DNA from 2 places in the Mesorhizobium hunchu genome. Region 1 is predicted to be linked to the other one. Evidence: riboswitches for the same ligand, from Rfam matches in the RefSeq annotation. Region 1 holds a riboswitch; the other holds the start of a gene.
The links. Region 1 has a riboswitch for S-adenosylmethionine ahead of ABMA46_RS03730 (O-succinylhomoserine sulfhydrylase). Riboswitches for the same ligand answer to the same signal wherever they lie in the genome.
Positions count from the first base shown of each region.

Region 2: another riboswitch for S-adenosylmethionine. It lies ahead of metA (homoserine O-acetyltransferase MetA); the one in region 1 lies ahead of ABMA46_RS03730 (O-succinylhomoserine sulfhydrylase).

Region 1 covers NZ_JBEBMG010000002.1:28,020-43,032, forward strand. The annotation lists gene chvE (multiple monosaccharide ABC transporter substrate-binding protein) at 1-517, shown strand, start outside; gene mmsA (multiple monosaccharide ABC transporter ATP-binding protein) at 613-2,145, shown strand; gene mmsB (multiple monosaccharide ABC transporter permease) at 2,142-3,431, shown strand; gene araD1 (AraD1 family protein) at 3,551-4,540, shown strand; gene ABMA46_RS03725 (2'-deoxycytidine 5'-triphosphate deaminase) at 4,772-5,881, opposite strand; SAM riboswitch at 5,949-6,026, shown strand; gene ABMA46_RS03730 (O-succinylhomoserine sulfhydrylase) at 6,110-7,297, shown strand; gene apaG (Co2+/Mg2+ efflux protein ApaG) at 7,370-7,762, shown strand; gene ABMA46_RS03740 (Hsp33 family molecular chaperone) at 8,003-9,001, opposite strand; gene argF (ornithine carbamoyltransferase) at 9,119-10,030, opposite strand; gene ABMA46_RS03750 (aspartate aminotransferase family protein) at 10,044-11,240, opposite strand; gene ABMA46_RS03755 (GcrA family cell cycle regulator) at 11,592-12,104, shown strand; gene phoU (phosphate signaling complex protein PhoU) at 12,267-12,992, opposite strand; gene ABMA46_RS03765 (ATP-binding protein) at 13,110-14,180, opposite strand; gene ppk2 (polyphosphate kinase 2) at 14,356-15,013, shown strand, end outside.
Region 2 covers NZ_JBEBMG010000001.1:186,907-201,919, reverse strand. The annotation lists gene cobT (cobaltochelatase subunit CobT) at 1-1,007, shown strand, start outside; gene ABMA46_RS01025 (esterase-like activity of phytase family protein) at 1,004-2,035, shown strand; gene ABMA46_RS01020 (polyamine aminopropyltransferase) at 2,061-2,744, opposite strand; gene ABMA46_RS01015 (queuosine precursor transporter) at 2,755-3,444, opposite strand; gene rpmB (50S ribosomal protein L28) at 3,525-3,821, opposite strand; gene ABMA46_RS01005 (DUF3108 domain-containing protein) at 4,115-4,861, shown strand; gene yddG (aromatic amino acid exporter YddG) at 4,895-5,788, shown strand; gene ABMA46_RS00995 (hypothetical protein) at 5,788-6,138, shown strand; gene ABMA46_RS00990 (cupin domain-containing protein) at 6,113-6,556, opposite strand; gene gloB (hydroxyacylglutathione hydrolase) at 6,559-7,326, opposite strand; gene ABMA46_RS00980 (class I SAM-dependent methyltransferase) at 7,457-8,242, shown strand; gene ABMA46_RS00975 (ABC transporter ATP-binding protein/permease) at 8,239-10,041, shown strand; gene metA (homoserine O-acetyltransferase MetA) at 10,057-10,995, opposite strand; SAM riboswitch at 11,051-11,127, opposite strand; gene ABMA46_RS00965 (pyridoxal phosphate-dependent aminotransferase) at 11,248-12,360, shown strand; gene ABMA46_RS00960 (prephenate/arogenate dehydrogenase family protein) at 12,372-13,319, shown strand; gene ABMA46_RS00955 (DUF2934 domain-containing protein) at 13,481-13,732, shown strand; gene ABMA46_RS00950 (response regulator transcription factor) at 14,241-14,924, opposite strand; gene ABMA46_RS00945 (response regulator transcription factor) at 15,012-15,013, shown strand, end outside.

The sequences.
Region 1 (15,013 bases):
GATCGATGACGGTTCGATCAAGATCAAGTCGGGCCAGATGGGCATGGACAAGGTCGGCACGCTGCGCTGGTTGGCCGCCACTGCCCAGGCGCGCATGGATAACCTGCTGTCGGCCAACTACTCCGACGGCACCCGTGTCGACGGCGTCCTGTCGCCCTATGACGGCCTGTCGCGCGGCATCATCGCCTCGCTGCGCGCCGTCGGCTACGGCACTGACGCCCAGCCCTGGCCGATCGTGACCGGCCAGGACGCCGAGACCGCCTCGGTCAAGGCGATCATCGCCGGCGAGCAGTATTCGACCGTCTTCAAGGACACGCGCGATCTCGCCAAGGCCACCGTCGACCTGGTGGATACGGTGCTGTCGGGCAAGAAGCCGGAAGGCCTGGACGAGAAGACTTACAACAACGACGTCAAGGTCGTCCCCTCGATCCTGCTGACCCCGCATGAGGTCGACAAGTCGAACTACCAGAAGCTCGTCGTCGACTCCGGCTACATCAAGGCCGAAGACCTGAAGTAATCGCGACCGGTCAGAGGGGGCCGCGCCTGGCGGGCCCCCCTTTTCGTTGACGGGCGGTCCCGGTATCTTCCGGGTTCCCAGGAGCTGTGTTCCCAATGGCCTCGACCATTCTGGAGATGCGCGACATCACCAAGACGTTCCCCGGCGTGAAGGCGCTGTCGAACGTCAACCTGAATGTCGAAGAGGGCGAGATCCACGCCATCGTCGGCGAGAACGGCGCCGGCAAGTCGACGCTGATGAAAGTCTTGTCGGGCGTCTATCCCTATGGAAGCTACGACGGCAAGATCGTCTACCGCGGCGAGGAATGCCGCTTCGCCGGCATCCACGACAGCGAGCGCAAGGGCATCGTCATCATCCACCAGGAACTGGCGCTGGTGCCGATGCTCTCGATCACCGAGAACATATTCCTCGGCAACGAGCACGCCAGCCACGGCGTCATCGACTGGAACGCCAACCGCAGGCGCACCAGCGAATTGCTGCACAAGGTCGGTCTCAGCGAAGACTCGAACACGCTCATCACCAATATCGGCGTCGGCAAGCAGCAGCTCGTCGAGATCGCCAAGGCGCTGTCGAAGGAAGTGCAACTGCTGATCCTCGACGAGCCCACCGCCAGCCTGTCCGAGAAGGACAGCCAGGCGCTGCTCGACCTGCTGGTCGAATTCAAGAAGCAAGGCATGACCTCGATCCTGATCTCGCACAAGCTGAACGAAATCAGCCGAGTCGCCGACCGCGTCACCGTCATCCGCGACGGCCAGACCATCGAGACGATGGCGCGCGGCGACATGAGCGAGGACCGCATCATCACCTCGATGGTCGGCCGCTCGCTGGAGGACCGCTACCCGCCGCGCGATCCGAAGATCGGCGACGTCGTCTTCGAGGTGAAGAACTGGTCCGTCTATCATCCGCTGCATTCCGAGCGTCAGGTCATCAAGGGCATCGACCTCAACGTGCGCAAGGGCGAGGTCGTCGGCATCGCCGGGCTGATGGGCGCCGGCCGCACCGAGTTCGCCATGAGCCTGTTCGGGCGCTCCTATGGCCGCAACATCACCGGCGAGGTTCTTCTCAACGGCAAGCCGGTCAACCTGTCCAGCGTCGGCCGCGCCGTCGATCAGGGCGTCGCCTACGTCACCGAGGACCGCAAGACCTACGGCCTCAACCTCATCGACCACATCAAGCACAACATCTCGCTCGCCAATATGGGTGGGGTGTCATCGCGGCGCGGCGTCATCAACGACCTGCGCGAACTGGACGTCGCCAACGACTACCGCAAGGCGACCAACATCCGCGCCTCGAGCGTCTATCAGGTGACCGGCAACCTGTCTGGCGGCAACCAGCAGAAGGTGGTCCTGTCGAAATGGCTGTTCGCCAATCCCGAGGTTCTGATCCTCGACGAGCCGACACGCGGCATCGACGTCGGCGCCAAGTATGAAATCTACACGATCATCGCCCGCCTCGCCGCCGAGGGCAAGGCGATCATCGTCATCTCGTCGGAAATGCCGGAACTGCTCGGCATCTCCGATCGCATCTATGTCATGAACGAGGGGCGCATGGTCGGCGAAATGGCGGCTTCGGATGCCAGCCAGGAGAAGATCATGCGCGCCATCATTCGCGGAGAAAAGGCATCATGAGCGTCGACAGCTCTCCCTCGCCGCAGACCGGCGTCGCCCAGGAAACCCGGCAACAGCGCGTCGCCGTCTCGGCGCTGGTGACGAACCTGCGCGAATACGGCCTCGTGCTGGCGCTCATCATCATCATGCTGTTCTTCCAGTTCACGACGGACGGCACCCTGTTCAAGCCGCTGAACCTGTCGAACCTGGTGCAGCAGAACTCCTTCATCATCGTCATGGCGCTGGGCATGCTTCTGGTGATCGTGGCGGGCCATATCGACCTGTCGGTCGGCTCCGTCGCCGGCTTCATCGGGGCGCTGGCCGCCAACATGATGGTGACGTGGCATCTCGGCATCCTGAGCAATCCGCTGGTTGCGTCGCTCTTCTGCCTCGTCGTCGGCGCGGCCGTCGGCGCCGCCCAGGGCTACTGGATCGCCTATCATCGAATACCGAGCTTCATCGTCACGCTCGCCGGCATGCTGATCTTCCGCGGCCTGTGTCAGGCCATGCTGGGCGGCGGCCTGTCGGTCGGCCCGCTGCCCGTCGACTTCAAGGAACTGAGCTCCGGCTTCATCCCTGAGGTGCTGGGCGTGTGGACGCTGGTGCCGCCCACGGTCAACGCCGCCGGCAAGACCATCTTCGGCAGCGGCGTCCAGCTCCAGATGACGTCCGTTCTTCTCGGCCTGGTCGGCGTGGCCGCCTATGCCTGGTTCGGCCTTTCGGCGCGCCGCACGCGCGAGCGTCACGGCTACGAGGCCGAGCCGTTCTTTCTGTTCGTCGTCAAGACGATTGTGATCAGCCTGCTCACCCTGTTCCTCGTCTACCAGTTCGCGGTCTACAAGGGCCTGCCGATCGTTCTCGTCGTGATGGGCGTGCTGATCGGCCTGTTCGTCTTCGTCACGAAACGCATGGTCATCGGTCGCCGCGTCTACGCGCTCGGCGGCAATGCCAAGGCGGCGCAGCTTTCCGGCATCAAGATCGAGCGGCTGACCCTCTACGTCTTCATCAACATGGGCGTGCTGTCGGCGCTCGGCGGGCTGATCATCGCCGCGCGCCTCGGCCAGGCGGTGCCGGCGGCCGGCCTCGGCAGCGAGCTCGACGTCATCGCTGCCGTCTTCATCGGCGGCGCCTCCGCTATGGGCGGCGTCGGCCAGGTCATCGCCACGGTGGTCGGCGGCTTCATCATGGGCGTCATGAACAACGGCATGTCGATCATGGGCGTCAATGTCGACTGGCAGCAGGTCGTCAAGGGCCTGGTGCTGCTCGGCGCCGTCATCTTCGACGTCTACAACAAGAACAAGGCCTGATCTGAGTCGCAGGGCGAAGCCCTGCGGGAAATCGTCTCGAAACCATTGGGGGTGGGCAGGCCGTGCCGTGAGGCCGGGTTGCCTCGCGTGGGCGGGCACGGACAAAGGGAGAAGTCATCATGCTCATCTCACAGATGCTGGACGACGCCGACATCATCCGCGTCGTCGCCCGCAACGGCGGCAAGGCGCGCGTCGTCAACGGCGCCCGCAGCGTCTACTCGCTTGCCATGGAGGCGGCGCGCACCGGCGTCGGGCTGGAGGCTTTGATCGAGCGTAAGGGCTTCGGCGAGGCCGTCGACTTGGAGGCGGCCTACAGGAAGGACCGCCTTATATCGCCGATCAACCACCCCGATCCCGCGCATCTGCATCTCACCGGCACGGGGCTGACGCATCTGGGCTCCGCCGCCACGCGCGATTCCATGCACAAGAAGCTGGATGCCGCCGACGAGCAACTCACCGATTCCATGAAGATGTTCCGCATGGGCCTGGAGGGCGGCAAGCCGGCCGAGGGCAGGGAAGGCGTCCAGCCGGAATGGTTCTACAAGGGCAACGGCATCATGGCGGTGGCACCCGGCGCGCCGCTGATGTCGCCGGCATTCGCCGAGGACGCGGGCGAGGAACCGGAAATCGCCGGCATCTACGTCATCGGCGACGACCGCCAGCCCTTCCGCGTCGGCTTCACCCTGTCGAACGAATTCTCCGACCATGTGACGGAGCGGGTGAACTATCTGTGGCTCGCCCATTCCAAGCTGCGCAACGCATCCTTCGGCCCGGAAATCCTCGTCGGCGACCTGCCGGCCGACATCCGCGGCACCTCACGCATCCTGCGCGGCGGCAAGACGCTGTGGGAAAAGCCGTTCCTGTCGGGCGAGCAGAACATGTCGCATTCGATCGCCAACCTGGAGCGGCATCACTTCAAATATCCCGTGTTCCGACAGGCCGGCGACGTCCATGTGCACATGTTCGGCACCGCGACGCTGTCCTTCGCCGACGGTGTCAGGGCCGAGGCCGGCGACGTGTTCGAGATCGAGGCCGGCGACTTCGGCCTGCCGCTGCGCAATCCGCTGGAGATCGAGGCGCCGGAGGCGGTGACGGTCAGGGTATTGTAGGGATATCGCTCAAGGAGGGACTCCACGCTCGTCATCCCGGCCGCTGCCGAGCGGCCGCAGGTCGTGAGGCGAGAGCCGGGATCCATTCCGGAATGGTGATGCCACGCCGACGGTGCAGAACCGGCGCCCCTCGCGCGGCCGCAGCGTTCAGGCATGGGTCCCGGATAACCGCACTCCGCTTCGCTTCGTTCGATTTCCGGGATGACGGCGGCGTGGGGTCTCCTCGCTGCGTCAGCCGCCCGCCGGGCGAAAATGTTTCGACAGCTTCAGGCCCTGCGCCTGGTAGTTCGAGCCGAGATCGTTGCCGTAAAGCGCGTCCGGGCGCTTCAGCATGTGCTCGTAGACGAGGCGGCCGACGATCTGGCCGTGTTCCAGGATGAAGGGCACCTCGTGGCTGCGCACTTCCAGCACCGCGCGGCTGCCGGTTCCGCCGGCTGCCGAATGGCCGAAGCCAGGGTCGAAGAAGCCGGCATAGTGAACGCGGAATTCGCCGACCAGCGGATCGAACGGCGTCATCTCCGCCGCCTGCAGCGGCGGCACGTGCACCGCCTCGCGGCTGACCAGGATATAGAATTCGTCCGGATCGAGCACCAGTTCGCGCGCCTTGTCCCGATAAAGGGGCTCCCAGAAATCGGCGACGTCGTGCGCGGCGCGCCTGTCGACGTCGACCAGCCCGGTGTGGTGCTTGCCGCGATAGCCGACCAGTCCGTTGGCGTCGCCGGCGAGGTCGATGGAAAGCGCGATGCCGCCGCCCGAGATATCCGGCGGTTCGGTCGCCACCAGCGTCTCGGCGCGATGCAGCGCCAGCACCTCGTCTTCGGAAAGCACGGCATGGCCGGTGCGGAAGCGTATCTGCGACAGCCGCGATCCGGCCCGCACCACGATCGGGAAGGTGCGCGGGCTGACTTCGAGATAGAGCGGGCCGTGATAGCCGGCGGCGATCTTGTCGAATTCGTGCCCGCGGTCGGTCATGACGCGGGTGAAGATGTCGAGCCGGCCGGTCGAGCTTTTCGGATTGGCCGACGCCGATATGGCGGCCGGCAGCGCGAGCCGCTCCATCAGCGGCACGATGTAGACGCAGCCCGTCTCCAGCACCGCGCCTTCGGTCAGGTCGATCTCGTGCAGCTTCAGCCGGTCGAGCTTGGCCTCGACGGTGCTTTCCGGTCCCGGCAGGAAGGACGCCCGCACCCGGTAGGCCCTGCCACCGAGGCGCAGGTCGAGGCTGGCTGGCTGGATCTGGTCGGCATCGAGCGGCCGCGCGGCCTTGAGCGCGCCGGATGAAAACAATGCTGCGATGTCCTGGTCGGGAAGGATGCCTGTCTGCCGCACCTGTCGCTCCATTGGCAGTCTGGCACAAAGCTCTTAACCGAGCCGTCGATTGACGCAAGCCGGGCGCAGGTCTAAAGGACCTTTATCCCGTGGTGATTTGGCCGGTCGGCTTGCAGCCACGTTAAACAAGTCGCTAAAGGACCGCCAGGCAGAGACCCATGGCACCGGTTGCGGCTTTCGCGGCCGGTTTTTTTGTGCCCGTATCGGTTTTTGCGGTGCCCAACTTTGTGGTGAAGGACGATGACGGAAAAGAAGCGCAACTGGAAGCCGGCCACCCAACTCGTGCATGAAGGCACGCTGCGGTCAGGCTTCGGCGAGATGTCGGAGGCGATGTTCCTGACGCAGGGCTATCACTACGCCAGCGCCGAGCAGGCGGAGGCCCGCTTCAAGGGCGAGGAGCCGGGCTTCATCTATTCGCGCTATTCCAACCCGACCGTCGATATGTTCGAGAAGCGCATGTGCGCGCTGGAGGGTGCGGAGGATGCCCGCGCCACGGCGTCGGGCATGGCCGCGGTGGCGGCAGCGGTGCTGTGCGGGCTCAAGGCCGGAGATCATATCGTGGCCGCGCGCGCCCTGTTCGGGTCGTGTCGCTGGGTGGTCGAGACGCTCGCCCCGAAATATGGCATCGCCTGCACCATCGTCGATGGCCGCGACATCGCCAACTGGGAAAAGGCGGTGCGGCCCGAGACGAAGCTGTTCTTTCTCGAAAGCCCGACCAACCCGACGCTCGAAGTGGTCGATGTCGCCGCCGTCGCCAGGCTCGCCAACGCGGCCGGCGCGCGGCTGGTGGTCGACAATGTCTTCGCCACGCCGCTCTTCCAGAAGCCGCTGGAACTGGGCGCCCATGTCGTCGTCTATTCCGCCACCAAGCACATAGACGGGCAGGGGCGTTGCCTCGGCGGCGTCATCCTGTCGGACAAGAAGTGGATCGAGGAGAACCTGCACGACTATTTCCGCCACACCGGTCCGTCCATGTCGCCGTTCAACGCCTGGGTTCTGCTGAAAGGGCTGGAGACGCTGCCGCTGCGGATTCGCCAGCAGACGGAGTCGGCCGGCCGCATCGCCGACGTGCTGGCCGATCATTCCAGGGTCGCGCGAGTGATTTATCCCGGCCGCGCTGATCATCCGCAGGCAGAGATCGTGAGGAAACAGATGAGCGGCGGCTCGACGCTGATCTGCTTCGATATCGAGGGGGGCAAGAGGTCTGCCTTCGCCTTCCAGAACGCGCTGGAGATCGTGCTGATGTCCAACAATCTGGGCGACGCCAAGAGCCTGATCACCCATCCGGCCACGACCACGCACAAGAACCTGACCGACGAGGCGAGAGCCGAACTCGGCATCGGGCCGGGCACGGTCAGGCTTTCGGTCGGCCTGGAGGATACGGGCGACCTGATCGACGACATCGTCCAGGCGCTGGACAGGGCGTAAGCGTCCGGCGGCTGCCGGCCTCGCCCGAGGCGGCATTATCGCAGTCATGGATGTTGCCGGCAAGGAGGGCTCATGTATCGCGCCGCGACCCGAAACATCGTAGTCGAAGTCGAGCCGTTCTACATGCCGGAGCGCTCCGACCCTGACGAGAACCGTTATGTCTGGGCCTATCGCGTGACCATCGCCAACCGCTCGGACGAATGGGTGCAGCTTCTGTCGCGCTACTGGCGCATCACCGACGAGGCGGGGCGCGTGGAGGAGGTGCAGGGTCCGGGCGTCGTCGGAGAGCAGCCGGAACTCGATCCGGGCGACAGCTATCAATACACCTCCGGCTGTCCGCTCTCGACGCCGTCAGGCGTCATGGTCGGGCACTATACGATGCGCAACACGGAAGACGAACTGTTCGACGTCGCCATTCCGGCCTTCTCGCTCGACCTGCCGGGCACGATGAGAACCGTGAACTGACTTTCTTCCCGCCCCTCAGGCAGGGCAATCGCATATCGAATTTTGACGGTCGCGCACCCCCACCCCTGTCCCCTCCCCACAAGGGGGAGAGAGATGCCGACATCGCCGTTCCGCCCGAAATGCAAACGTCGACTCATTGTAGAGCCGACGCAAAATTTCCCTCCCCCTTGAGGGGAGGGTTAGGGTAGGGGTACATCGCCATACGCGGCTGCCCGCCGCGAACAGGCAGAAGGCGGCCGCTCAATTGCCGCTGAATTCGGCCGGGTCGAATTCATAGCTCGTCGAGCAGAACTCGCAGGCGACGGTGATCTTGCCGTCCTCGGTGCTGTCGCGGATCTCCTCGGCCGTGAAGCCGCTGAGCACGCCGTGGATCCTCTCGCGCGAGCACGAGCACTGGTCGTCCACCGCCACGGCGTCGAACACGCGCACGCCCTGTTCGTGGAACAGCCTGAACAGCAGCCGTTCCGAGCCGACGGTCGGATCGACCAGTTCCGCCGGCTCGATTGTCTCCATCAGCGCCAGCGCCTCCTGCCAGGCATTGTCGACCGGGTCGTTGATCGTCTCGGCCGGATCGCCGTCGCCGCCGGGAAGGTCCGGCACGCGCATGCGCTCCGGTGCTTCTGGCAGAAACTGCGCGAGCACGCCGCCGGCGCGCCACTGGCTGCGTCCGCCAGGTAGCACCTGGCGGGCCACGGCGAGCCTGAGGTCGGTCGGGATCTGCTCCGACTGGCGGAAATAGATGCGCGCGGCCTCCTCCAGTCCGATACCGTCGAGCTGGACGATGCCCTGGTAGCGCTGCATGTGCACGCCTTGGTCGATGGTCAGCGCCAGCACGCCCGCGCCCAGTAGGGCCTGGTCAGTCAGCGGACCGCCGGCCGTCAGCGCGTCGAGCCGTTCGGCGTCGAAGCGCGCATAGGCGCGCAGCGCGTTCGGCGTGGAGAAGTCCACCGCCAGCATGTCGACCGGCCCGTCGGTGCGGGTCTGCAGGATGAACTTGCCCTCGAACTTCAGGGACGTCCCCAACAGGACCGTGACCACGCACGCTTCCGCCAGCAGCCGGGCAACCGGCTCCGGATAGGCGTGGCGCGACAGGATCGCCTCCAGCGCCGGGCCGAGTTGGACGGCGCGGCCGCGCACGTCGAGCGGACCGACCTCGAAGGGGACGACATGGTCGTCGCCGGCATGGTCGAATTCGCCGAGCTTGGGATTATGTTCGGTCAACTGCACAGCTTCCAGCATGACAAATCTCCGGCCGTCGGCCGCGCTTCCGGGTGGAAAGCGTGCCGCAGGGCATTCTTGGTTTGCGGTGATGGGCCGGAGATAGGCACCACCGCTGCGGCATTCAAGCGCCGTCCGTCACGCTCCGAGGCACCAGGCGAGGACGGCCTTCTGGGCGTGAAGCCGGTTCTCCGCCTCGTCGAACACCACCGAATGCGGGCCGTCGATCACCTCGTCGGTCACCTCATCGCCGCGATGCGCCGGCAGGCAGTGCATGAACAGCGCGTCCGGCTTCGCCTTCGCCATCAGCGCGGCGTTGACCTGGTAGGGCATGAAGATGTTGTGACCGCGCGCCCGGTGCTCGGCGCCCATCGACACCCAGGTGTCGGTGACGACGCAGTCCGCTTCGTCCACGGCCTCCTCGGCGCTGCGGGTAAAGCGCACCTGGCCGCCGTTGCCGCGCGACCACTCGACGTATCTGTCGCCCGGCTCGCTGCCTTCCGGCACCGCGACGTTGAGGTTGAAGCTGAAGCGCGCCGAGGCTTCCAGCAGGGAATGCAACACGTTGTTGCCGTCGCCGCTCCAGGCGAAGGTCTTCCCGGCGACGGGGCCGCGATGCTCCTCGAAGGTCATGATGTCGGCCATGATCTGGCACGGATGCGTGTCGTCGGTCAGCCCGTTGATGACGGGGATCGTCGCGTTCTCGGTCAGCTCGAGCAACCGGTCGTGCGAGGTCGTGCGGATCATGATGGCGTCGACATAGCGCGACAGCACTTTTGCCGTGTCGGCGATGGTCTCGGAGCGGCCGAGCTGCATCTCGGTGCCCGTCAGCATGATCGTCTCGCCGCCGAGCTGGCGCATGCCGACGTCGAACGACACGCGCGTGCGCGTCGACGGCTTGTCGAAGATCATCGCAAGCACCTTGCCGTCGAGCGGCCGCGAGCGCTCGCCTGCCTTGAGGCGCGCCTTGCGCGCCGCGGCATCGTCGAGCATGGCCCTGAGGTCGCCGGTCGCAACGGTGGACAGATCGGTGAAATGGCGGAGCGTCATGGATGGGTCTCCGTCACTGTGCGGCGGCTTGCGCCGCTTCGGAGAGATGCCGGGCGCCGGCGCGGATGCGCTCCAGCCCTTGGCGGATATCGTCCTCGGTGACGGTGAGCGGCGGCAACAGCCGGATCACGTTGTCGCCGGCCGGCACGGCCAGGAGATGCTGGTCGCGCAGCGCAGCGTTCACTTTGCCGTTGGGCATGGCGCATTTCAGGCCGAGCATCAGGCCCGAGCCGCGCACGCCTTCGATGACGTCTGGGAATTCGTCGGCGATCGCAGCCAGCCCCTGCTTGAACAGCAGCGCCTTGTGTTTCACCTCATCGAGGAAGCCGGGCTCCAGCACCACGTCGAGCACCGCGTTGCCCACCGCCATGGCGAGCGGATTGCCGCCGAAGGTGGTGCCGTGGACGCCCGCAGTCATGCCCTTCGCCGCTTCTTCGGTGGCCAGGCAAGCGCCCACCGGGAAGCCGCCGCCGATACCCTTGGCGATCGCCATGATGTCGGGCGCGATGCCGGACCATTCATAGGCGAACAGCCTGCCCGTCCGGCCGATGCCGCATTGCACCTCGTCGAAGATAAGCAGCAGGCCGTGCTCGTCGCAAAGCTGGCGCAGCTTCTTCAACGACTGCATGGGAAAATCGCGGATGCCGCCTTCGCCCTGCACGGGTTCCAGCAGGATCGCCGCTGTTTCCGGGCCGATCGTCTTCTCGACAGCCTGGAGGTCGTCGAACGGGACCTGATCGAAGCCGTCCACCTTCGGGCCGAAGCCTTCCAGGTATTTCTGCTGGCCGCCGGCGGCGATCGTCGCCAGCGTGCGGCCGTGGAAGGCGCCTTCGAAGGTAATGATGCGGTAACGCTCGGGATGGCCGCCGGCATACTGATAGCGGCGCGCCGTCTTGATGGCGCATTCCAGCGCTTCCGCGCCGGAGTTGGTGAAGAACACCTTGTCGGCGAACGTCGCCTCGACCAGGCGCTCGCCAAGCCGGCTCTGGCCGGGAATCTCATAAAGGTTCGAGACATGCCACAGCTTGCGCGCCTGCTCCGTCAGCGCCTCGACGAGATGCGGATGGCCGTGGCCGAGCGAGTTGACGGCGATGCCGGCGGCGAAATCGAGATATCGTTCGCCTCGGTCCGTGACCAGCCAGGAGCCTTCTCCATGATCGAAGGCAAGGGGTGCGCGGGCGAAGGTCTCGTAAAGCGCCGAACCGCTCATTATATGCGTCTCCGGAACCGGAAAATCAAAAAGCCGCCAACGCGGCGGCCTTTTGCGGCTTATGGTGGTTTTCGGCTGTGAAGTCAACGAAAACGTCGCCTGACGCCCCGGCCCGCTCCAACGCCCCATCTTGCGCATCAGCGAAAAGGCAAGTTGGGGAAAACCGAAAAAACAGATTCGTGTTGCCGTTCGGACTCTTGTCACCGAGTCAACGCATACGGTATCTGTGAACTGGAAATAGCTAGATTTCGTGCGGCGGATCTAATCACCCGATAGATGTGGTGTTCGCTCGGCGAGAGCCGGGGCGTGGAACGATTCCGGACGTCGTACGGTTCAAGGGAGTGCAGTTTGATGAACTGGACTGATGAACGCGTCGAACTCTTGCGCAAGCTGTGGTCGGAGGGTCTGTCTGCAAGCCAGATCGCCGCGCAGCTCGGCGGCGTCAGCCGCAACGCGGTGATCGGCAAGGTGCACCGGCTGAAGCTGTCGAGCCGGGGCCGCGCCACGGCCGCGCCGGCGCACAAGAAGAAGGCCAGCCCGTCCGCGTCGAAGTCGGCGAGCCGGCCTGCCGCCGCGCATCGCCATGTCACCGCGACGGTTGGCGCCACGGCCTTGCAGATCCAGTTCGACGCCGAGCCGGTAGCGCGCCAGCATCTGCGTCCCGTCGAGAACGTGGTCGTGCCGATCTCGCGCCGGCTGAAACTGGTCGAGTTGACCGAGCACACCTGCAAATGGCCGAACGGCGATCCGCTGACGGAGGACTTCTCCTTCTGCGGCAACGATTCCAAGGAAGGCGGCCCTTACTGCACCTATCATTCGCGCGTCGCTTTCCAGCCGGTCGCCGAGCGCCGTCGCGCGCGCTGACCGCCGGGCCATGCGGCGCTGAAGCGAATGTCGGTTCGAGGGTCCGTTCCGTTTGCGGGCGCGCCGATCCGTTTGGGAATGTCAGAACGGCCAGGACGGTGAACGCGTGGCGACGGCCTGAACCGACCAGCGGTTGGCCGGTTCTTTCCGCCTGGAAAGTCTTCAGATCGCCGCGGTGTCCCTGGGCGCGCCGACCCTGTCGGTCTTGTCGCCCTTGGGGCGGTCCACGGGCATCTGCTCGCCGGTGGCGATGTGATAGATCGTCTCGGCGATGTTGGTGGCGTGGTCGCCGATGCGCTCGATGTTCTTGGCGCAGAACAGGAGATGCGTGCACGGCGTGATGTTGCGCGGGTCTTCCATCATGTAGGTCAGCAGTTCGCGGAACAGCGACGTGTACATGGCGTCGATCTGGTCGTCGCGGTCGCGCAGGAACGCGATCCGGTCCACCGCGCGCGAGGCGTAGATGTCGAGCACTTCCTTGAGTTGTGTGAGCGCAAGGCCGGCCAGCGCGTCGATGCCGCGAAACAGGCTGGTCGGATGCTGGCCCTGCGTCACCGCCACCACCCGCTTGGCCACGTTCTTGGCCAGGTCGCCGACCCGCTCCAGGTCGGCCGAGATACGAATGGTGCCGATGATCTCGCGCAGGTCCGTCGCCATCGGCTGGCGGCGCGCGATGACGACGATCGACCTGTCGTCGATCTCGCGCTGTGCGTCGTCCAGCACCTGGTCGTCCTCGATCACCTTCTGGGCCAGTCCCGCATCGGCGTTGATCAGCGCTGCGATCGCCTGTTCGACCATGCGCTCGGCATGGCCGCCCATCGCGGCGATCCGCTTCGCCAGATAGTTCAGTTCGCCGTCATAGGCGCTGACGGTGTGCACCGACTGCATGGCCTCGCCTTCCCGATCAGGTGATTCGTCTTGCCGGAATGCGTGTTGATACGCTTCCTGCGTGACAGAAAGACGAATGTCCTCAACGCCACAGATAGTCCGGCGCGAGTGATAAATCTAGTTTGCCGGCAAGTGAACGGTGAACGCCGCGCCCTTGCCCAGCTCCGAGCGGATCGACAGCCAGGCCTTGTGGCGGGTCAGGATGTGCTTGACGATGGCAAGCCCCAGTCCCGTTCCCTTCTGCGCCCGGCTGGTCTCGGCGTCCACCCGGTAGAAGCGCTCGGTGATGCGGGGAATATGCTCTTCCGCGATACCCGGACCGAAGTCCCTGATCGTGACGTCGATCGTCGGCTCGGGACCGTCGCTGCCTTCGCTCGCCGAGACGACGACGCGCTTGCCGGACTGGCCGTATTTGCAGGCGTTCTCCAGGAGGTTCTGGAACACCTGGAACAGTTCGTCGCGATCGCCCGGCACCATCAGGTCGCCGCCGGGCAGATCGCGCTCGATGATGACGCCGCTGTCGCTGGCCAGCGGCGCCAGTGAGTCGATCACCGCATCCAGCGTGCGGTTGAGGTCGACGCGCGTTCCGGGCCTGAGATAGGGTTTCATTTCCAGGCGCGACAGCGAAAGCAGGTCGTCGATCAGCCGCGCCATGCGCCCCGTCTGGTCCTGCATGATGGACAGGAACTGGTCGCGCGCGGCCGCGTCGTTGCGCGCCGGACCGCGCAGTGTTTCGATGAAGCCGGCGATGGAAGCCAGCGGCGTGCGCAGTTCATGGCTGGCGTTGGCGATGAAATCGGCCCGCATCCGTTCGATGCGGCGCGACTCGCTCTGGTCCTTGAAGATCAGCACGTAAAGGTCGGTGCCCTGGCCGACTGCCGAGGCCGTCACCCGAAAAACCCGCTCGACGGGCAGCTTTTCGCCGTAGTCGGTCGTGGCGGACGCGGCGGCGCCCGATAGCAGCGCATCGAACATCTCCTGCATTTCCGGCGCCCGGAACCGGAGCGCCAGCGACATGCCGTCGCGCAATCCATTGAACGCCGCGTGGGCGGTGGTATTGGCGTGCACCAGCGCGCCGAACCGGTCGAAGATGATCAGCGGATCGGTCACGGCGGCGGCCAGCGCCTCGCCGGACAGGTGTTTCAGTTCCTCGTTGCCGGTTGACAGGCCCGCTGTACCTTCGGCCATCCTCTCGCTGCTGAATCCCAGCCGTCGAAAGAATCTGCCGATGGCGTTGTCCTGATCGTCGTCTTCTGTTGGGACCGACATCCTCCGGCGCTCCGTAACCCTGCCCGCAACTTCCGCTGGACCCTTTCGGGACCTCCCCATAGCATGAACCGTAGTGTCCAAAAGGTTCAGTTTCATGAAGAAGGCCAGTCAGGCTGCTCGATCACAGAAAACCGAGACCATCAAGATCAAGGTGGGAGGCAAGGAGCGGGAGTTCGATATCGACGATCCGAAGCTTCCCGACTGGGTCGAGAAGAACAAGCTGACCTCGGGCGGCTATCCCTATGACCACAAGATGAAGCGCAAGGAATACGAGGCGACGCTTGCGCTGCTGCAGGTCGAACTCGTCAAGGCGCAGGCTTGGATGCAGAAAAGCGGCGAGCGGGTGCTGGCGCTTTTCGAGGGGCGCGACGCCGCCGGCAAGGGCGGCACGATCTTCGTGATGCGGCAATACATGAACCCGCGTACCGCCCGCAACGTCGCCCTGCCCAAGCCTACGGAGACGGAGCAGGGGCAGTGGTATTTCCAGCGTTACGTCGCGCATTTCCCGACCAGCGGCGAGTTCGTGACTTTCGACCGCTCCTGGTACAATCGGGCGGGCGTCGAGCCGGTCATGGGCTTTTGCACGCCCGAACAGCATGCCCGCTTCCTCGCCGAGGTGCCGCACTTCGAGCGCATGATCCACAACGACGGAATCCACTTCTTCAAGTTCTGGCTGAACATCGGCCGGGAGATGCAGCTCGACCGCTTCCACGACAGGCGTCACAGCAAGCTGAAGAGCTGGAAGTTCTCGC
Region 2 (15,013 bases), on a different contig from region 1:
CCAAGCGCAAGGACAATCCGTTCGATTCCCTGTCGAAGGACATCGATTACAAGGTCTACACCACGCAGTTCGACGAGACCGTCGGCGCTGAGGAGCTCTGCGACGAGGAAGAACTCGACCGGCTGCGCGCCTTCCTCGACAAGCAGCTCGCCAATCTCTCGGGCGTGGTCGGGCGGCTCGCCAACCGCCTTCAGAGACGCCTGATGGCGCAGCAGAACCGGTCCTGGGACTTCGACCTCGAAGAAGGTTATCTCGACCCGGCGCGACTGGTACGCGTGGTCATCGACCCGATGCAGCCGTTGTCCTTCAAGCAGGAGCGCGACACCAAGTTCCGCGATACGGTGGTGACGCTTGTGCTCGACAATTCCGGCTCGATGCGCGGCCGCCCGATCACGGTGGCCGCCACCTGCGCCGACATCCTGGCGCGCACGCTGGAGCGCTGCGGCGTCTCGGTGGAAATCCTCGGCTTCACCACCCGCGCCTGGAAGGGCGGGCAGGCGCGCGAGAAGTGGCTGAAGGACGGCAAGCCCGCCAGCCCCGGCCGGCTGAACGACCTTCGCCACATCGTCTACAAATCGGCCGATGCGCCGTGGCGGCGTGCGCGGCGTAATCTCGGCCTGATGATGCGCGAGGGGCTGCTCAAGGAGAACATCGACGGCGAGGCGCTGCTTTGGGCGCATCACCGGCTGATCGGCCGGCCCGAGCAGCGCAAGATCCTGATGATGATCTCGGACGGCGCGCCGGTCGACGATTCGACGCTGTCGGTCAATCCGGGCAACTATCTGGAACGGCACCTGCGCGCCGTCATCGACCTGATCGAGACCCGTTCGCCGGTCGAACTGCTGGCCATCGGCATCGGACACGACGTGACGCGCTACTATCGCCGCGCCGTCACCATCGTCGACGCCGAGGAACTCGCCGGCGCCATGACGGAGCAGCTCGCCTCGCTGTTCGGCGAGGAAAGCGCGCGTGGATCGCGCGGCGCGGGGCTGCGGCGCGCCGGATGAGGCTGGCGCCATCCGAGGCAATCGGCAGCCTTCGCCGGTTCGTCACGGCACTGTCCCTGACGCTGGCGCTTCCAGCCTTCGCCGCCGACCGTCCCGCCGTCGAGCCGATCGACGTCACTGTGCGCCGGATCGACAGCTTCCGCCCCGCCCATCCGGACGAGAAGCGGTTCGGCGCGCTCGAATTCGTCGGCGGGCTGGAGCTGTCCGGGCCTTCCTCCGATTTCGGTTCGTTCTCGGCGTTCCGCTTCCTGAAACCGGGCGGTGATTTCATCGGCGTCGCCGACACCGGCTTCTGGTTCTTCGGCACGGTGCAGCACGACGCGCAGGGACGGCCGAGCGGCGTCGCCGGCTTCCACATGCAGCGGATGATCGATGCGAACGGCCGGCCCGTCGAGGACAAACGGCATGGCGACGCCGAGGCGCTGGACGTGCGCGACGGCATCGCCACCGTCGGCTTCGAGCGCGATCACCGCATCGAGCAGTTCCGGATCGAGCCGGGAAACATGAAGGGGGCGTTCCGCCAGCTCGACTTTCTCGTGCCGAAGCGGGAGCTGCGGCAGAACCGCGGTTTCGAGACCGTGGTCCATGCGCCGCCGGACGGCCCGCTCGGCGGTACTCTGGTCGCCGTCTCGGAAAAGAGCATCGACCAGCATGGCAACATCTTCGGCGCGATCATCGAAGGCCCGCGCAAGGGCGTCTTCACGGTGAAGCGCACTGACGGTTTCGATATTTCGGACGGAACCTTCCTGCCGGACGGCGACCTGCTGCTTCTGGAGCGCAGCTATACCTTCCTGACCGGGGTGCGGCTGCGGCTGCGGCGCATCGCCGGGAAGGACATCGCCAAGGGCGCGGTGCTCGACGGGCCGGTGCTGATGCAGGCCGACATGAGCCAGCAGATCGACAATATGGAAGGCATCGACGCCTGGGTCCGCGAGGACGGGGCGGTGGTGGTGTCGCTCATCTCAGACGACAACCAGTCGATCCTGCAGCGCAATCTCTATCTGGAGTTCGTCCTGCACGCCGATTGAGTGGCGGCGCGGTTCAGGAGCGCCCTCAGGGCCTGCCTACCGGCTTTACGGCAATCCAGACGACATGGCGCGCGCCGCTTTTGCCGTTGGCGCGCACCTTGTTCTCCTCGACGGCGAAACCCGCGTTGCGAAGCCGCCGGGTGAAGCCGTGATCCGCGCCAGAGGACCAGACGGCGAGCACGCCGCCGGGCTCGAGCGCTGCCCGGGCTTCGCCAAGGCCAACCCTGCTATAGAGCCGGTCGTTGGCCGCGTGGACGATGCCTTCCGGCCCGTTGTCGACGTCGAGCAGGATCGCGTCCCATGCCGATTTCCGCGTGCGGATGACCTCGCCGACATCGGCTTGCCTGACGGTGACGCGCGGGTCGTCGAGGCAATTTCCGAACACATCCGCCATCGGCCCGCGCGCCCAGGCGACGACCGCCGGCACCAGCTCGGCCACCGTGACCCCGGCGTCATCGCCGAGGGCGGCGAGCGCGGCGCGCAGGGTGAATCCCATGCCCAGCCCACCGATCAGGATCTTCGGGTGCGCGCGACCGCGGATCCGTTCGCAGGCGAGCGTCGCCAGTGCCTGTTCGGAACCACTCAACCGGCTGTTCATCAGCTCGTTGGCGCCGAGCATGATGGAGAATTCGGCGCCGCGCCGTTTCAGCCGAAGCTCGCCGCTTCCGTCGGGAAGCGCGGCGCTGTCGAGGGCGATCCAGGGAATCACGTCGCGGGTTTCACGTGCCTGCCGGGACGGGGGCCGGCTGCATCCAGCGCGCGGCGATCAGGCGATAGGGGATGAGCGCGAAGACGGCGATGATCAGCTTCACCGAAAGGTCGCCGAAGGCCCACGAAATCCAGCGCATGGTCTCGACCGGAAACGCGCCCATCAGCGGGGCCTGCTCGAGCGCGAAGGAATCGCCCGGGCCGACGAAGGCGAAGGCGACCGAGAACGCGACGGAGAAGAACACCACCGTGTCGAACACCGAACCGACCAGCGTGCCGAAGATCGGCGCGCGCCACCAGCTCTGCCGGCGCAGCCAGTTGAACACGGTGACGTCGAGCAGCTGCGCGGTCAGGAAGGCCGCGCCGGACGCTGCAGCGATGCGCACCAGCCGGTTGGCGGCGATCTCGAACTCGATCAGGCCGGCTTTGAAGAGCAGCGGCGGGATAACGATGGAGCAGGCCACGGCCAGCGTAAAGCCGACGAAGACGATCCTGCGCGCGACGGCAGGCCCGTAGCGGCGATTGGCTAGGTCGGTGACCAGGAAGGCGAAGGGATAGGTGAAGGCGCCCCAAGTCAGGATGTCGGCCAGTGCGAGGCCGCCGACGCTTCCCTGCATGGGAAACTGGACCAGCACGTTTGAGGCGACTACGACGAGCGCCATGGCGGCCACGAAGGGCAGGTAACGGGAGAAGAAACTCATTTTTTTATCCTGGGTAATGGAACCAGTGGAGCGGCCGCTTGAGGTCGCCCGCGGTATCGGTCGCCTGATTGGGCGCCCGGTCAGGCGGCCGGCTGCTCGGCCTGCTTCTTGGCGATCTGCTTCTTCAGAAGGCGGGCGCGCTGGGACAGCGTCTTCTCGTCGGCCTTGGCCAGGAAAGCGTCGAGGCCGCCGCGATGCTCGACCGAGCGAAGCGCGTTGGCCGAGATGCGCAGGCGCACATTCTGGTTCAGCGCTTCTGAGATCAGCGTCACATTGACGAGATTCGGCAGGAAGCGACGCTTGGTCTTGTTGTTGGCATGGCTCACATTGTTGCCGGTCAGGACGGCCTTGCCGGTGAGTTCGCAAGCGCGGGACATTGTTCTACCCTTGGTTCTGTCTCTCGGCCAAACATCCCAATCCGCGCCTGGCGGCGCGCGGGATGCAATGCGGCCTTATGGAAAAGTTGGCGTTCCCATAGTGGCATTTGGCCGGGGCGTCAAGCGCAAGCTGTTCGCAGGATTTCTTACAAACGCCGGATTTGACGCCGAAGGACTGCGACAAGGGACATCATCCTGGATCAGCCGGAGCCGCTCCTGCAATGCCCCATCTGTACCTCGCCCGCCGCTCGCGCCTCTCCGTCTGCGCCCTTGGCCTTTGCGCGCTCGCTACGATGCTGTCCGGCACGGCCGCCGCGCCGGCGGCTGAGCCGAGTTCGTTTCGCGGCGAATACACGGTTTCCTATCTCGGCCTCTCGCTGGCGCGGGCGAGCTTTTCCAGCCGCTATGCCGACGGCGCCTATTCGATCGATGGCAGCGTCGCCAGCGCCGGCCTCGCCACGATCTTCGACGATACGCGCGGCACGCTGAAGGCGACCGGACGCATCGCCGGAGATCAACTGGTGCCGACGGCCTTCCGTGCCGACTACACGTCCGGCAAGAAGGCGTCGTTGGTGGACATCCGCTTCGCCGGCGGGCGGGTCGTTTCCACGAAAGTGCTGCCGCCGCCGAAGAAGCGCGGCAGGAACTGGTTCCCGCTCAGGGCAGGCGATCTGGCGGGCGTCGCCGATCCGATCGCCGCGACGGCGGTGCCGGCGCCGAGCCTCGACAAGGTCTGCGACAGGACCGTGAAGATGTATGACGGCGAGATGCGCGCCAACCTGGTGCTGAGCCCGGTCGAGAAGGGCACGATCGCGGTGACGGGCTACGAGGGTCCGACCGTCACCTGCCGCATGCAGTTCCAGCCGGTTTCCGGCTATCGCAAGGGCCGCAAGGCGCTGGAGTTCCTGAGGACCAAGAGCCGCATCGTCGTGACCTTTGCGCCGCTCGGAAGAACGGGCATATATGCGCCCATCCACGCCACGGTGGGCACGCAGATCGGCACGATCACCATCCACGCGCGGCGTTTCGAGGCAGGCTGAGGCGCGCGACGGCGCGCGTTCCACGGAGAGGACATGGCGCGCGCGACCCTGATCGGCTTCTCGGCGGTGGCGATGTGGGCGCTGCTGGCGCTCCTGACCGACGCATCGGGCTCGATGCCGCCGTTCGAGCTTTCGGCGATCTGCTTCGCCATCGGCACATGCGTCGGGCTTGCCGCCCGGATTTTTTCGCCGCCGCCGCCGGTGCGCGAGCGCATCCCGCCGCAGGTCTGGCTGATCGGCATCGCCGGCCTGTTCGGCTATCACTTCTTCTATTTCACCGCGCTGCGCAACGCGCCGGCGGTGGAAGCGAGCCTCATCGCCTATCTGTGGCCGCTGCTGATCGTGCTGGGCTCGGCGCTGATGCCGGGCGAGAAGCTGGCCTGGAACCATGTCGCCGGGGCGCTTCTCGGCCTCGCCGGCACGGTGCTGATCGTCACCAAGGGCGGCGGGCTGGCTTTTGACGCGCGCTACGGCTTCGGCTATGCGATGGCGGGCGTCTGCGCGCTCCTGTGGTCGTCCTATTCGCTGCTGTCGCGGCGCTTTCCCGAGGTGCCGACCACCGTCGTCACCTGGTTCTGCGCGGCGACTTCGCTCTTGTCGCTCGTCTGCCATCTGGCGCTCGAAGAGACCGTCTGGCCCGAGGGTGCCGTGCAATGGCTGGCGGTGCTCGGGCTCGGGCTGATGCCGGTGGGCGCGGCCTTCTATGCCTGGGACATCGGGGTCAAGCGCGGCAACATCCAGATCCTCGGCGCCGCCAGCTACGCCGCGCCGCTGCTGTCGACGCTGGTGCTGATCGCAGCCGGCTTCGCCGAGCCGAGCTGGCGCATCCTGGCGGCCTGCGTGCTGATTACTGGCGGCGCGGTGCTGGCGGCAAAGTCGATGCTGTTCGGACGGGACGCAAAAGCCTCGGCGGGAGCCGGGGCCTGATGCCGTTTCCCGGCGGCATCGAGGGAACGGCCAACGCGCTGCTGGTGTTCTCCGTCGTCGCCGCGCTGGTCCATGTCTTCGCCGTCGAAGCGGGCGGTTCAAGGCTGCTCAGGATTGCCGTCAGGACGCTGGCGCCGGCGCTGCTGGCTGCCTTGGTCGTCATACGCCACGGCCCGTTGCCGTGGGCTGCCGCGCTCGCGCTGTTCGCCGCCGGCAGCGCGATCTTCTGGGACGAGAGCTGGGAAGCGTTCCTTGCCAGATCGACCGGAGGAAAAGCGCCGCGCCCGCTGCCGTGGGCGGCCTGCTATGTCGTGCTGCTGGCGATCACGCTGGCGTTGCTTCTGGCCTGACGGCCGGTTCCCAGCCGGGCGGCGCCATCTCGAACGAGGCGAAATCGAAGCCGGGCGCCACCGTGCAGCCGACCAGCGTCCATTCGCCGAGGCTTTGCGCCATCTGCCAGCAATCCGCCGGCACCACCGCCTGCGGCCGCTGGCCGGCCGCGAGGTCGCAGCCCAGCACATGCTCGATAACCGGGCCGCCTTCCTCGTGAACGGAGAGTGCCAGTGGCGCGCCGGCATGGAAATGCCAGACCTCGGTGGCATCCCTGACGCGGTGCCAGGCCGAAACCTGGCCGCGCTCCAGCAGGAAATAGATGGCGGTGGAATGGCCGCGGCCGCCCTCGGGCGCATCGCGGAAGGTCTCGACATACCATCCGCCTTCCGGATGCGGCTTCATGTCGAGCGTCGCGACGATGCCGGCGGCGTCCATCGTCAGAAATTGTCCTTGCGGCGGCGGACTTCGGCGAACACTTCTTCGCTGGTGGCCTGCTCCATTCCGAGGAGCTTGCGGATCGCCGGATCCGACCAGCGCAGGAACGGGTTGGTGGCCAGTTCCTCCCCGATGGTGGTGGGCAGCGTCGCCTTGTCTTCGGCCCGCAGCGCTTCTATTTTTTTCGCTCGATCCTGCAGAACCTTGTTGTCGGGATCGACCGTCAGCGCGAAGCGGGCGTTGGCGAGCGTGTATTCGTGCCCGCAATAGACGGTGGTGTCCGGCGGCAGGTCGGAAAGCCGCTTCAGCGATTCGTACATGACCTCCGGCCCGCATTCGAGCAGGCGTCCGCATCCGAGCGCGAAAAGCGTGTCGGCCGCGAAGAGCACGCCGGACTGCGGCAGGTAGTAGGAGACGTGGCCGGCGGTATGGCCGGGCGTCTCGAGGACCTGGATCTCGTCATTGCCGAAGGCGATGGTCGAGCCTTCGCGCACCGTGTCGTCGATGCCGGGGATTTTGTCCTTCTCCGCATCAGGCCCGATGATCTTGAGGCCGAAGCGTTTCTTCAGCGCCAGATTGGCCTCGACATGGTCGGCGTGGTGGTGGGTGACGAGCAGGAGCTTCGGCGTCCAGCCGGTGCGCTCGATCGCCTCCAGGATGGGCTTTTCCTCGGGCGCGTCGACCAGCGCCACGTCGCCGGTCTCGGGATCGCGCATCAATATGCCGAAATTGTCCGAGCGGCACATGAACTGTTCGATCTCGACGGCCATCGGGCTACTCCTCTTGCATTCGGGTCGACAAGGCACAGATAGGGCGCATGGGCGTCGCTGTCACCCGGCAATGTCATTGCGGTGCGCCTTTGTTGAACTTCATCGGCATCGCGGATACCGTCCGGCCACCATGCATTCCGACATCGTCGACCTGCGCTCCTTCTATGCCACCACGCTCGGCCACCTGGCGGAGCGGGCGATCACGATGGCGCTGTCGTCGATCTGGGCGACCGTTCCCAACGAGCGGCTGGTAGGGTTGGGCTACACGCTGCCCTGGCTGGAGCGGTTCGGCACTGAGGCCGAACGGGTTTTCGCCTTCATGCCGGCCACCCAGGGCGCCGTGGTGTGGCCCGCAACCGGCCCGGCGGCGACCGCGCTGGTGTTCGACGAGGAACTGCCGCTGCACGACGCCTCGATCGACCGGATGCTGCTGGTGCATTCGCTGGAGCACGCGGAAAACCCGCGTGAGACGCTGAACGAGATCTGGCGCGTGCTGTCGCCGGCCGGGCGCGTCGTCATCGTCGTGCCGAACCGGCGCGGCGTGTGGGCGCGCTTCGAGCACACGCCTTTCGGCACCGGACGGCCTTATTCGCGCAGCCAGCTCAACGAATTGCTGCGGGAGGCCAATTTCACGCCGGCGCGGTGGGCGGACGCGTTGCATTTCCCGCCGTCGCGTCGCCGCTTCATGATGCGCCTGCACAATCTCCTGGAACGCGGCGGGCGGCGGTTGTGGCCGATCTTTTCCGGCGTCATCGCCGTGGAGGCGCAGAAGCGGCTTTACCAGGGCGTCCCGGTGGCGCAACGCGCCTCGCGCCGCGTCTTCGTGCCGGTTCTGTCGCCGCAGGGCGCGACTGGGCTCGGCATGCACGGCCGTGGCGAGGCTGAGGCACTGACGCGCGGAGCCGGCGGCGCATGAATACGCCTGAAGTCGCCGAGGTCCAGACCAGCAGCCTGAGGGACCAGCTCGCCGCGATCCGGTCCGGGCTTGCGGGCTCTCCCGTCACCAGACGGATCGTCTGGGCCTCGCTCGCCATCCTTGTCATCATCGGCGCCACGGCGTTCGGGCAGATCCTGCTCAACCGCTGGAACCAACCCTTCTACGATGCCATCCAACGGCGCGACCTTGCCGAGTTCCTGCATCAGTTGATGGTGTTCGCGGCGATCGCCGGCGGGCTGCTCGTCCTTAATATCGGCCAGCAATGGCTCAACCAGCGCATAAGGCTGCGCCTGCGCGAGGCGTTGACGGCGGACCTGATCGAGGAATGGATGCGGCCGAACCGGGCCTTCCGCCTTACCCATGCCGGTCCCATCGGCGTCAATCCGGACCAGCGCATGCAGCAGGACGCGGCGCATCTTTCCGATCTCACGACGGGGCTCGCCATCGGATTCGTGCAGGCGCTGATCCTGCTCGTCTCCTTCGTCGGCGTGCTGTGGTCACTGTCGTCCGGCTTCGTCTTCCATGTCGGCGGCCATGCCTTCGCCATCCCCGGCTACATGGTCTGGGCGGCCTTCCTCTATGCGGGTCTCGCCTCGCTGATCAGCTGGGCGGTGGGCCGGCCGCTGATCCAGCTCAACAGCGACCGCTACACGCGCGAAGCGGAGCTGCGGCACTCGATGGTGCGCGTCAACGACCATATCGACGCCATCGCGCTGGCGCGCGGCGAGCCGGACGAGAAGAAGCGGCTCAATCTCGACCTCGGCGAGACGCTGAAGGCGATGATGCGCATCTACGCCGCGCAGATCAATCTGGCCTGGGTGACCGATACCTATGGCTGGATCACCGTGGTCGCGCCGATCCTGGTGGCGGCGCCCGTCTATTTCGCCGGCGACATCACCTTCGGTGGATTGATGATGGCGGTCGGCGCGTTCAACCAGGTGCATTCCTCGCTCAAATGGTTCGTCAACAACATCGGCTCCATTGCCGACTGGCGCGCGACGCTGATGCGCGTCGCCGATTTCCGCATGGCGCTGACCGAAAGCGATGCGTTGCATGGCGGCGAAGATCGCATCGATATCGCCGGGAACGACGACGACACGATGAGTTTCTCCGACCTGGAGATCAAGTCGCCGGACGGCTGCACGCGGCTGGCCGAAGACGAAACGGTGATCAGGAAGGGCGAGCACGTGCTGTTGACGGGCGACCCGGGCACCGGCAAGACGCTGTTCTTCCGGGCTTTGGCCGGCCTGTGGCCCTGGGGCAGCGGCCGCATCGGCATGCCGAAGGGCGAGGCGCCGGCCTTCATTCCGCGCACGCCCTACTTCCCGCCCGGCACCTTGCGCGAGGCCCTGTCGGGAGCCGGCGCGTCGCATCGGGACGATACGGCGCTGGAGGGTACGCTCAAGGCGATCGGGCTCGACCATCTCGCCGGCTCGCTCGACCGCAGCGCGCGCTGGGAGCATGAATTGAACGACGACGAGGCGCGTCTTCTCGCCTTCGCCCGGATTTCGCTGCACAAACCGGATTGGATGATCGTCGACGAGGCGCTCGATACGTTCGACGGCGCCACGCTCAAGCGGGTGCTCGACCTGTTGGAAAAGGAACTGCCAGACGCGACGATCATCAATATCGGCCGTGGCCAGCACAATTATGATTTCTTCCCGCGCGCCCTGAAAATCGTCAAGCACGAGGGCGGCGCGCCGCTGAAACCGGCGCGGGTCAGGGCCGGGGCGCTGGAACCGCCGCCGGCGACGCCGCGAAAGGAGAAGCGGAAATAGGGTTGCCCCTTCTGTTCACGCCCCGTCTGCGGGAGCGGCCTTGCCGATATCCTCCATCTCGTAGGGCGTGGTCTGGTAGACCTGGTTGATCCAGTTGCCGAACAGGAGATGGGCGTGCGAGCGCCAGCGGTTGAGCGGGCGGCTGGCCGGGTTGTCGCCGGGATAGTATTCGTGCGGCACGGCGATCGGCACGCCGGCCTCGACGTCGCGGTCGTATTCCTCCTTCAGCGAGGTGGAATCGTATTCGATGTGGTTGAACATATAGAGCCGGTTGCCGGTCTTCTCAGCCAGCATGCAGGGGCCGGTAACGTCGGATTCCATCAGCAGTTCCAGCCCGGAGCCGGCCGGTATGTCGGCGGCGCGCACCTCGGTCCAGCGCGAGACCGGAACGGCGAAATCGTCCGAGAAGCCGGCCAGGTAGGGCGAGGCGGGCGCATTGTTGCGGTGGCGGTAGACGCCGAAAGCCTTCTTCTCCAGCGTGTGCTTGGGCACCGCGTGGAAGTGCCATGCGGCCGCCATGGCGCCCCAGCAGATGAAGAAGGAGGAATGGACGTTGGTGGTGGTCCAGTCGAGGATGCGGGTCAGCTCGTCCCAGTAGGTGACCTCCTCGAACGGCAGCAGTTCGATCGGCGCGCCGGTGACGATGAAGCCGTCGAACTTGCGATCCTTCACCTCATCCCAGGTCTGGTAGAAGGCGATCAGGTGCTCCTCCGACGTGTTCTTGGCCTTGTGGTTGCCTATGCGCACCAGCGTCAGCTCGACCTGCAGCGGCGAGGCACCGATCAGCCGGGCGAACTGCGTCTCGGTGCGGATCTTGTTGGGCATCAGGTTGAGCAGGGCGATCTGCAGGGGCCTTATGTCCTGCCGCCGCGCCGTCTTCTCGTCCATGATCGCCACGCCCTCGCGGGCCAGCACTTCGCGCGCGGGAAGCTGATCGGGAATCTTAATCGGCATGGCTATCGGCACTCCAATAAAAAGACCGGCGGCGAAATCGCGACCGGTCCGTACGGGAGTTACCCTTTCGGCCCTTTAGCGACTTCTTTAACGTGGCTGCAAGCCGACCGGCAAATCACCACGAATTCCAGCTCGGTACTTAGGACCATTGCGCCCCGGCGTCAACGGCGCGGTCGCCTGCCCCTCGACAGGCGCGCTGCCGCCCTGTATTCCCGCAGCGCCTGCGCAGGACAGGCCTTTACGGTGGAAGAGATGGAAAAGGCACAGGATCAGTCGCGTCCGCAGCCGCGCGCGGGCATCATGGACATTGCCGCCTACGTGCCGGGCAAGAGCGCCGCGCCTGTCGGCGTGAAGCTCCACAAGCTGTCCTCCAACGAGAATCCGCTCGGTCCCTCGCCAAAGGCGATCGAAGCGGCGCGAGAGGTCGCGGCGCGGCTCGATGTCTATCCGGACGGGTCGGCGCGCCGGTTGCGCGAGGCAATCGCCGAGGCGCACGGGCTCAACCCCGCCAACATCGTCTGCTCCAACGGCTCGGACGAAATCCTCGGCCTTCTATCGCAGATCTACCTGTCGCCCGGCGACGAGGCGGTCATCACCGAACACGCCTTCATGGTCTACAAGATCTATATCCAGACCGCCGGGGCGACGCCGGTCGAGGTCAAGGAGAAGGACGAGCGGGCGGACGTCGACGCCATGCTCGCCGCCGTCACCGATCGGACGAGGATCGTCTTCCTGGCCAATCCCAACAACCCGACCGGCACCTACCTGCCGTTCGACGCGGTCAAGCGGCTCCATGCCGGCCTGCCGGGGAACGTGCTTCTGGTGCTCGACGGTGCCTATGCCGAATATGTGCGGCGCAACGACTACGAGGCCGGGATCGAACTGGCCGGCTCCAACGCCAACGTGGTGATGACGCGCACCTTCTCCAAGCTGGGGCTCGGCGGCGCGCGCATCGGCTGGATGTACGGGCCGCTGGCGATCGTCGACGCGGTCAACCGCGTCCGGGGGCCGTTCAACGTCAACGCAACGGCGATCGAGGCCGGCATCGCCTCCATCCGCGACCGTGAGCACCTTGCCCGCAGCGTCGCCCACAACGAGCGCTGGCTTGCTTGGCTGACCGGAGAGTTCGAGAAGCTCGGCTTGCGGGTGACGCCGAGCGTCGGCAATTTTCTCCTCGTCCATTTCCCCGGGATCGAAAAACATTCGGCAGCGAAGGCCGACGATTACCTGACCGCGCGCGGCTACGTGCTGCGGCGTGTCGCCGGCTACGGTTTTCCCAATGCGCTGCGCATGACGGTGGGAACGGAGGAAGCCAATCGCGGCGTCGTCGCCGCGCTCGCCGAATTCCTGAAAGACCAGTCGTGACAGCTCCAAAAATGCCCGAACCCTTGACCGACCCCTTGTTTGACAAGATCGCGCTGATCGGCATCGGCCTGATCGGCTCGTCGCTGGCACGGGTGATCAGGCGCGAGAAGCTGGCCGGCCACGTCGCCATCGCCACGCGCAGCGCCGCGACGCTGAAGCGGGCCGAGGAACTGGGGCTGGGCGACAGCTATTTCACCGATCCCGCCGAAGCGGTGCGCGATGCCGATCTCGTCGTCGTCTCGGTCCCGGTGGGTGCGTCCGGCGCGGTGGCCGAGGAGATCGCGTCGGCGCTGAAGCAGGGCGCGATCCTGACCGACGTCGGATCGACCAAAGCCTCGGTGATCGCGCAGATGCAGCCCTTCGTGCCGGAGGGTGTGCATTTCATTCCCGGCCATCCGCTGGCGGGTACGGAAAAGTCCGGTCCCGACGCGGGCTTCGCCGACCTGTTCGAGAACCGCTGGTGCATCTTCACGCCGCTGCCCGACACCGATCCGGCCGCGCTTGAAAAGCTGGCCGAATTCTGGCGCCGCTGCGGTTCCGATATCGACACCATGGACCCGCAGCATCACGACATGACGCTGGCGATCGTCTCGCACCTGCCGCACATCATCGCCTACAACATCGTCGGCACCGCCGACGACCTGGAATCGGTGACCAAGAGCGAGGTCATCAAATACTCGGCCTCCGGCTTCCGCGATTTCACGCGCCTCGCGGCCTCCGATCCAACGATGTGGCGCGACGTGTGCCTGCACAACAAGGACGCCATCCTCGAAATGCTGGCGCGCTTTTCGGAGGATCTCGCCTCGCTCCAGCGGGCGATCCGCTGGGGCGACGGCGACAAGCTGTTCGACCTGTTCACCCGCACGCGCGCCATCCGGCGCTCGATCATCGAGGCGGGACAGGAAATCGACGCGCCCGATTTCGGCCGCCAGGCGCTGGAGCATCCGACCAAACCATGACGGCGCCGCGCCGCTCCTCGGGATTGTCCTTCCACGTATATTCTTAGCCGTCCGTGCCTGTCGGGGCTGGCGCCGGCGGCTATTTCGCCGGATACTCGTGCTGCCTGCGGCGGACGGGCCGCCGCGTCGCATCGTTCTCGGTTCCAGCGGGAGACGCTTCCATGGCAGACGACAAGCACGGCAGCATTCAAAGGCGCGCATACGAGATATGGGAGCGGGAAGGCCGGCCGGACGGCGCGCATGAGCGGCACTGGCGCGAGGCCGAAAGAGAAATCGCGGCCATGCCGGCAGCCAGTGCGAAGCCGGCGAAACGCAAGGCAGCGGAGCCGGCCGTCAAATCGGCCAAAGCCGTCAAGTCGGTGAAACCGGCCAAGGCCGCGAAGCAGAAAACGGCTGCGACCAGAAAAGGTTGACGCCGTCCGCCCGACGACGATCCGTGTATGGGGCGGACCGGTCCGGACCGGCGATAGAGCAATTCCAGCAAAAGTGCGCAGCGGTTTTGCGGCCGGAATTGCGTAAAAACAAAAAGATAGAGCATTGAAGGCGATTCTGTTTTCGCCGGAAATGCTCTAGACATCTGCGGCCGCATGACCGAGCCACCTGGCTGCTTTGGGCGAATGCCTTGCGGCATCGATGCGGTTTTGCGCTTGAAGGACACGTCCCCGAGCCTTGGACGACCCTCCCGCCTCCCGACGCCAATCTGAAACCTGCTGCAATAATGCCGACGGCCATGCGGCATGAAGCGGATACAGCGGGCCATCAGACAGGGCAACGAAGCAGTCGGAGCCTGTCGACATGAATGTGCTTCGGAAGACTTTTCCGTGGTTGCCGGCGGCGATGGGTGTCGCGTCCGTTCCGCGCGAGAGCCGTGACGGCGCTTCCAACGCTTTCGCCTGAATGGCGAGGATGGGCCGCCTGCGCTCAATCCGCCGGATTGTCGGGCGGGTCGAACCGGTAGCCCGCGCCGCGTATCGTCGTAATGGTCTCGGTGTCGAGCTTGCGGCGCAGCCTGACGATCCGCGAATCGATCGAGCGGTCGAATGCGTCGGTGCTTTCTGCCGGTGCGGCTGCAATGATGTCGTCGCGCGTCAGCACCTTGTGGGGGCTTGCCATGAAGAGTTTGAGAAGGGCGACCTGGCCCGGCGAAAGCTGACCTTCGTCGCCCGAGCGGTGCATGACCATGGCCGAGCGCAGGTCGACCGTGGCGTTTTCGAGCACCAGCAACTCCTGGCGGTTGCGTCCTCGGCGCGCCAGCAATCCGCCGATGCGGGCGGCGAGCTCGCGCACGACGAGCGGGCTCTCGACGACGTCGGCGGCGCCGAGTTCCAGCGCAAGGACCCTGTCGACGAGTTCGCCGCGCCGGCATACCAGGATGAAGTCGGGACCGCCTTCGCGCCCGTGGCGCCTGAGCAGGTCGCGGCCCTGTGCCGGGCTCATTGCGTCGCCGACGACGGCCACGTCGATACGGCCGCCATCCAGAAACGCCTCGGCTTCCCAGGCTTGCGCGGTCATGCGCACATCATGGCCGCGCCGTTCGAGATGAGCGCGGAGATGGTCGCGAACACTTTCCGCAACGCAGATGAGCACCACCGTCGCCCGTGCCATGCCACCCCGTCACAGCCACAAACATGAGCCCTGGACAATATGTTTACACCCAATCTACCTTCCGCTGAAAGCGGGGACAAAGCGGCCGT